Linked DNA regions of Bradyrhizobium diazoefficiens. The protein of the gene in region 1 interacts with the protein of each later gene in a pairwise test. Links are inferred from orthologs where the notes say so. Each region holds a gene or a part of one and is shown on either strand. Other genes may lie near its edges.

What was found. The genes of interacting proteins can lie anywhere in the genome.
Region 2: the proteins of secA (region 1) and secB interact in binary tests that used the Escherichia coli proteins (3 or more experiments, as listed by UniProt). The link is inferred for Bradyrhizobium diazoefficiens from one-to-one orthologs.

What each region holds. Positions count from the first base shown.
Region 1 is NZ_CP067102.1:7,818,294-7,822,291, reverse strand. The notes cover bases 358-3,766. They hold secA (preprotein translocase subunit SecA), read left to right. Parts: upstream 358-725; coding sequence 726-3,566; downstream 3,567-3,766. Other genes in these bases: JJC00_RS36545 (peptidylprolyl isomerase), read right to left, coding at 358-374. In the rest of the region: more of JJC00_RS36545, read right to left, coding at 1-357; JJC00_RS36535 (MarR family winged helix-turn-helix transcriptional regulator), read right to left, coding at 3,781-3,998. UniProt on the Escherichia coli protein: Required for protein export, interacts with the SecYEG preprotein conducting channel.
Region 2 is NZ_CP067102.1:280,841-283,956, forward strand. The notes cover bases 295-3,116. They hold secB (protein-export chaperone SecB), read left to right. Parts: upstream 295-1,372; coding sequence 1,373-1,861; downstream 1,862-3,116. Other genes in these bases: JJC00_RS01225 (Tim44/TimA family putative adaptor protein), read right to left, coding at 295-950; dnaQ (DNA polymerase III subunit epsilon), read right to left, coding at 1,858-2,577; coaE (dephospho-CoA kinase), read right to left, coding at 2,606-3,116. In the rest of the region: mltA (murein transglycosylase A), read right to left, coding at 1-268; more of JJC00_RS01225, read right to left, coding at 246-294. UniProt on the Escherichia coli protein: One of the proteins required for the normal export of some preproteins out of the cell cytoplasm. It is a molecular chaperone that binds to a subset of precursor proteins, maintaining them in a translocation-competent state.

The sequences.
Region 1 (3,998 bases):
CCCTCCTGGGCCAGCAGGCTGTCCATCAGCAGGCGGTTGCGGGCGAACGCCATCCGCTTCTTGAATTCCTCGCCGTCGGCGACCTTCTTGTCCTCGGCGGCCTTGGCCACGATCTTCATGTCGATCAGGAACGACAGGACGTTCTCGTCCTTGGTCGCCGGGTCCATCTGGGCGAGGCTCGGTCCAAGCTCCTCCTCGGCCATGGCGACGTCACTCTTCTTGATTTCAACGCCATTGACCTTGGCCAGAACGGGATCGTCGGCCGCCCGGAGCGGGCCGGCGACCGCCAGGGACAGCGCCAGGGCAAAGCAGCCAGCCAGGGCGGACGCGTGGCGGAAACGCTGGCCGGTGGTTACCGGGAACGAGGTGGTCATGCAAAATCCTTATGTTGAAGCAGGGCTGCTTAAGCCGGGCGGACACTCGCCCAATTCAGGGGGGCTTGGCAACGCGAAAAGTCTGTCAAAATGATGAATTAGCCGCAATGCGCCCGCCGTTGACAAGGCCCTGACCGGGCCATATCTCTGCCCGGTCGCGACCATGGCGAGGGCGTTTGTTTTGCTGCGTTTTTGGCCGTTGAACCCAGACTAGCCCAATTCCCACCCATATGGCGGATGACCCCCGCAGTCCGGGCTCTGACGCCAACAGGCGTCACGGTGTGTTGATAGGCAGATGGGTGACAACTTCTTGGCTGCAACGCGGTTAAATCGCGAACACAGGAACTAGGCATGATCGGCGCGCTCGCCCGCAAGTTTTTCGGCTCCGCCAACGACCGGCGGGTGAAGGGATACCAGTCCCGCGTCAGCGCGATCAACGCGCTGGAGGCGGAGGTCTCGAAGCTCTCCGACGAGGCGCTCAAGGCCCGCACGGTCGAGTTCAAGAAGCAGCTCGCCGAGGGCAAGACGCTCGACGACCTGCTGGTGCCCGCCTTCGCCACCGTGCGCGAGGCCGCCAAGCGCACGCTCGGCCAGCGCCATTTCGACGTCCAGCTGATCGGCGGCATGGTGCTGCATGAGGGCGACATCGCCGAGATGAAGACCGGCGAAGGCAAGACGCTGGTGGCGACGCTCGCGGTCTACCTCAACGCGCTCGCCGGCAAGGGCGTCCACGTCGTCACCGTCAACGACTACCTCGCCCGCCGCGACTCCGGCTGGATGGGCCAGATTTACGGCTTCCTCGGCCTGACCACCGGCGTCATCGTCCACGGCCTCGACGATGCCGAGCGCAAGGCGGCCTATGCCTGCGACATCACCTACGGCACCAACAACGAATACGGCTTCGATTATCTGCGCGACAATATGAAGTACCGGCTCGAGGACATGGTCCAGCGGCCGCACTTCTACGCCATCGTCGACGAAGTCGACTCCATCCTGATCGACGAAGCCCGCACGCCGCTGATCATCTCCGGCCCGCTCGACGATCGCTCGGACTTCTACAACACGATCGACGGCTTCCTGCCCAAGCTCGACAAGAGCGACTACGAGGTCGACGAGAAGCAGCGCACGGTGACGCTGACCGAAGCCGGCATGGAGAAGATCGAGACGTTGCTGCGCGATGCCGGCCAGCTCAAGGGCGAGTCGCTCTACGACGTCGAGAACGTCTCCGTCGTGCACCACATCAACCAGGCGCTGCGCGCCCACACGCTGTTCACCCGCGACAAGGACTACATCGTCCGCGACGACGAGGTCGTGATCATCGACGAGTTCACCGGCCGCATGATGGCCGGCCGGCGGTATTCCGAAGGTTTGCACCAGGCGCTGGAAGCCAAGGAGCACGTCCAGGTCCAGCCGGAAAACCAGACGCTGGCTTCGATCACTTTCCAGAACTATTTCCGGATGTACGAAAAGCTCGCCGGCATGACCGGCACGGCGCTCACCGAAGCCGACGAGTTGTTCGACATCTACAAGCTCGAGGTCGTGGAAATCCCGACCAACCTGCCGGTCGCCCGTCTCGACGAGGACGACGAGGTCTATCGCACTCAGAACGAGAAATACGCCGCGATCCTTTCCGAGATCGAGCGCGCCAATTCGCGGCTGCAGCCGGTGCTGGTCGGCACTGCCTCGATCGAAAAATCGGAAGTGATCGCCGAATACCTCAAGAAGCACGGCTATCGGCAGATCGATTTCGGCAACGAAAATTCGATGCAGAAGCTGTACGCCGCGGCGCGCGCCAACAAGCCGGCAAAGCTGTTCGCGGTCCTGAACGCGCGCTTCCACGAGCAGGAAGCCTACATCGTCGCCGAGGCCGGCGTGCCCGGCGCGATCACGATCGCGACCAACATGGCCGGCCGCGGTACCGACATCAAGCTCGGCGGCTCGCTCGATATGCGCATCCAGCAGGAGACCACCGGCATCGAGGACGAAGCCGAGAAGGCCAAGAAGATCGAGCAGATCAAGGCCGACATCGAGCACTTCCGCGACATCGTGCTGAAGGCCGAGGAGACCGTCGAGATCGAGCCGGCCAAGGGCTCGAAGCCGGCCAAGACCGTCAGGAAGCCGGGCGGCCTCTACATCATCGGCTCGGAGCGGCATGAATCCCGCCGCATCGACAACCAGCTGCGCGGCCGTTCCGGCCGCCAGGGCGACCCCGGCCGCTCAAAGTTCTTCCTGTCGCTGGAAGACGATCTGATGCGCATCTTCGGCTCGGATCGCCTTGACAGCATGCTCCAGCGTCTCGGCCTGCAAGAGGGCGAGGCCATCATCCATCCCTGGATCAACAAGGCCTTGGAGAAGGCGCAGCAGAAGGTCGAGGCGCGCAACTTCGACATCCGCAAGAACCTGCTCAAGTTCGACAACGTCCAGAACGACCAGCGCAAGGTGATCTTCGACCAGCGCGTCGACCTGATGAAGGACGACAGCGTCGCCGAGACCGTCACCGACATGCGCCATGCCTTCATCGACGACCTCGTCGCCAAGCACGTGCCCGAGCATGCCTATGCCGAGCAGTGGGACGTCGCCGGCCTGAAGGAAGAGCTGAAGCGCGTGCTCGATCTCGATCTGCCGGTCGACGATTGGGCCAAGGAAGAGGGCATCGCCGACGAGGAGCTGCTCAAGCGCATCGAGACCCGCGCGGACGAGCACATGGCGGCCAAGGTCGGGCAATGGGGCCCCGACGTGATGCGTTACGTCGAGAAGACCATCCTGCTGCAGACGCTCGACCATCTCTGGCGCGAGCACCTGATCATGCTCGACCATCTGCGTCAGGTCATCGGCCTGCGCGGCTACGGCCAGCGCGATCCGTTGCAGGAGTACAAGACCGAGGCCTTCAACCTCTTCCAGGAGATGAGCGCGCATCTGCGCGAGGCCGTCACCGCGCAGTTGATGCGCGTCGAGATCGTCCCGCCGGAGCAGGAAGCCCCGCTGTTGCCGCAGATGGAAGCGCACAAGCTCAACCCGGATACCGGCGAAGACGAGATGGCACTTGCCAGTGTCACGCTCGCCCCGCAGGCCACCGACGCGGCGCTGCGCGATCCCAAGAACCCGGCAAGCTGGGGCAAGGTCGGCCGCAACGAGGACTGCCCCTGCGGCTCAGGCAAGAAGTACAAGCATTGCCACGGGCGGTATGCGTAAGGTTAGCTGCGCTGTCATGCACGTGAGGCGCTGAGCGCTCGCCTCAGCCTCCACTGTCGTCGTCCGGCTTGACCGGGCGACCCAGTACGCCGCGGCCTTTCGATTCAACAACGACGGTCTCTGGAATACTGGATCGCCCGATTAAATCGGGCGACGACGGCTGAGTGTGTGGTGTGCAGCTATCGCGTCGGCGAGAAAGCGCAAAGGCGCCCCCTTAGTTCGAGCTATCGATCAAGCTCTCCAGCAGCCGCTTCAGCTCGCTCGTCGACTTGTCACCGTAGCTCTCCAGGATGTGCTCTTCCTGGTCGACCGCGAGCGAGTTGAGTTTCCGACACAGCACCTTGCCGCGGTCGGAGATGAACATCAGCACCTTGCGACGGTCGTTCGGGTCCTGCACGCGATAGACCAACGTGTCGGAGACCATGCGGTCGA
Region 2 (3,116 bases), 7.5 Mb from region 1 along the record:
GATGATCGTCATCGCTCCAGCCCTTCACGTCCGCCCAGACCAGCGGCAAATATTGTGCGCCGGGAATTTCGAACGGGAGAGGGAGCTGCGGATAGGGCAACGCCCGCGGAGGAATCGCGGCCACGTCGGGAAGATGATGGTAATGGCTGCGGTAGTGGCGCCGCGCAGCCTCGGCGCCAAGCGAAAACGAAGCCAGCACGACGACACCTGCGCAAAGCGCCGTCGCGCTGTTCTTCAGGAAACTCTTAATTCGCGCTTCCGGTGCCAACCAGCTTCCAGTTCGGATCGCGAGAGGTGATATCGCGGGCGAAAGTCCAGATGTCGGTAATGTCGGCGACCGTGTCAGGGTTGCCGTCGACGATGTTGCCGGCCTTGTCGCGGGTGGCCGAGATCATCTGGGAGACGAACCGGATCGTGAGCTGGGCCGTGCGATCGCGCAGCTCGGCGCCGACCAGCTCGGCCTTGTCGATCGAGACGAAGCGCGTCTCGGTCTTCTGCTCGTTCTTCTCGCGGTCCTTGATTGCGGCGTCGAAGCTTTCATAGACCTCGGACGACAACAGGTCGCGCAGCGCGCGGCGATCGCCATTGGCGAAGGCCAGCACGATCATCTCATAGGCGCCGCGGGCGCCCGAGATGAAGTGGCGCGGATCGAAGGTGGAATCCCTGTCGACGATGGCATCGAGGCCCTGGGCGAGCGCGGTGCCCGGCTCGGTCAGCCCCTTCCAGCGGTCGGAGGGCGGAGCGGGCTCGGCCGTCGGCGCCAGCGGCGCCTGGTCGATCACCTTGCCCGGCATGGTCACGACATTCTTGTCCGGGGCACCCCCAAGCGCATTACGAGCCGTGCGGTCGAACGGCGGCCGCTCATTGCCGGTCCGTTGCCCCAGCACGCTGCGCAGCCGCAGGAAAATAAAGACCGCCAGCGCAAGGAAGATGATGGTGTAGATGTCCACGTCGTATCGCTTTCTGGTCTTTTCTCAGGTCTTCTTTGGGGTCGCTGCCGGGAAAATCAATCCGGCCAGTAGACCGTTCCATACCGGAACGGCAAGGCTACATCACCATTTTAGGACCGGTTTTGGGCCTGCGCGTCGCGTCCGTCGGATGTAGGCACGAAATCATGCCCGGCCAATGGCGCCTTTTGGCACAGCATCAAGTGTAGCGCGTTTTATGCTTAAGGGGAAACCCGATCCTGGCCGGAAATCGCGCATCTTCAAGCGTTTAACGTGCGATTTCGGGTCCGGGGCGGGCGGAACGTCACAGTTGTAGGCGTGGCCCGGATCGACCGTCCGGAGCCGTTCGTCCTTGTGGAATGAGGCGGCCCTATGTTAGCCAACCGCCGCGAAATTCAGCCCAAATCGGGTAAGGAGACACTCTGATGACCAACGGTAACGGCACCCCTCCCGAGGCGGCCCAGGCTGCTCCCCAGCTCAACGTGCTGGCGCAATATACCAAGGACCTTTCGTTCGAAAATCCGAACGCGCCGACCTCGCTCCAGCCGCAAAGCCAGGCGCCCCAGATCAACATCCAGATCAATGTCAGCGCCAACAACCTCAGCGAATCCGAGTTCGAGGTGACGCTGTCGGTCGAAGGCAAGGCCGAGAACGCGGGCAAGGTGATGTTCTCGTTCGAGCTCGCCTATGCCGGCGTGTTCCGGATCGTCAACGTGCCGAAGGAGAACCTGCATCCGCTGGTCATGATCGAATGCCCGCGCCTGCTATTCCCGTTCGCCCGCGAGATCATCGCGACCGCCGTGCGCGACGGCGGGTTCCCGCCGCTGATGCTGGACCCGGTCGATTTCGTCGGTCTCTATCGCCAGAACATGGAGCGGCAAATGGCCGCTGGTGGTCAGACCGGTCAGGCCTAACCAGCCGGAGTGACGGCAACTGGAGCGGCCAAAAACTCGTTCCAGATCACCTTGTCGCCGAGCGTTGCGATGAAAGCCCGGTGGGCTTCGCGCTCGGCGTCTGAAACCCGCGGCGCGAGCGGCACAGACCGCTGCCGCCGCGGCGCATCGCCAGCGGCATTGACGCGAATCTCCTGGGCGTCTGACGCCAGCAGCAGCTGCGACTGCCGCGCCCCGACCAGATCGACATAGACCTCCGCGAGCAGTTCGGAATCGAGCAGCGCGCCGTGCTTGGTGCGGCGTGAATTGTCGATCGAGTAGCGCGAGCAGAGATCGTCGAGCCGGTTCGACACACCGGGATGCTTGCGCCGCGCCAGCAGCAGCGTATCGACCAGCCGCTCGCGCGGGATCGCGGCACGCTTGATCCGGTCGAGCTCGGCATTGATGAAGCTGATGTCGAACGAAGCGTTGTGGATCACCAGCGGCGCATCGCCGACGAACGCCAGAAATTCGTCGACGACCTCGTGGAACAGCGGCTTGGTCGAGAGAAACTCGGCCGACAGCCCATGCACGGCAAAGGCTTCCGCCGGCATGTCCCGTTCAGGATTGATATAGACGTGGTACGTCTGTCCCGTCGGCATGCGGTTGAAGATCTCGACGCAGCCGATTTCGACCAGGCGATCGCCGCGGAGCGGATCGAGGCCGGTGGTTTCGGTATCGAGAACGATTTCGCGCATGATGTGTGGTGCCGTATGAGGCGGCGAATCAGGCTCGCCGCTGCGGCATCTTAACGACCTCGGCCAGGATGTGCGTGATTTGCGCGCGCACCGGCTCAAGTCCGTGTGAGGTATCCACGACGAAATCGGCCCGTTTGCGCTTTTCGGCATCAGGCGTCTGCTTGGCGATGATGGCGTCCAGTTTTGCTTCGTCCATGGTTCCCCGCGCCAGCACACGTTCGCGCTGGATTTCCGGCGAGGTCGAGACCACGACCACGGCGTCGACCCGCTTCTCACCGCCGGTTTCGAACAGCAGGGGAATATCCAGGACCACGACCGGTGCCTTGGCGGCTTCGGCATCGGCAAAGAATTTTTGCCGGGAGGCGCCGAGCATGGGGTGAACGATCTGCTCGAGCTGCTTGATCGCGGCGGGATCGTGCACCACGCGCGCAGACAGTTTGGAACGATCGACCTTTCCGTTCGCGGTGGTGCCGGGAAAGGCGGCCTCGATCGCGGGTGCGGCCTCGCCTTGATAGAGCTGATGGACGGCAGCATCGGCG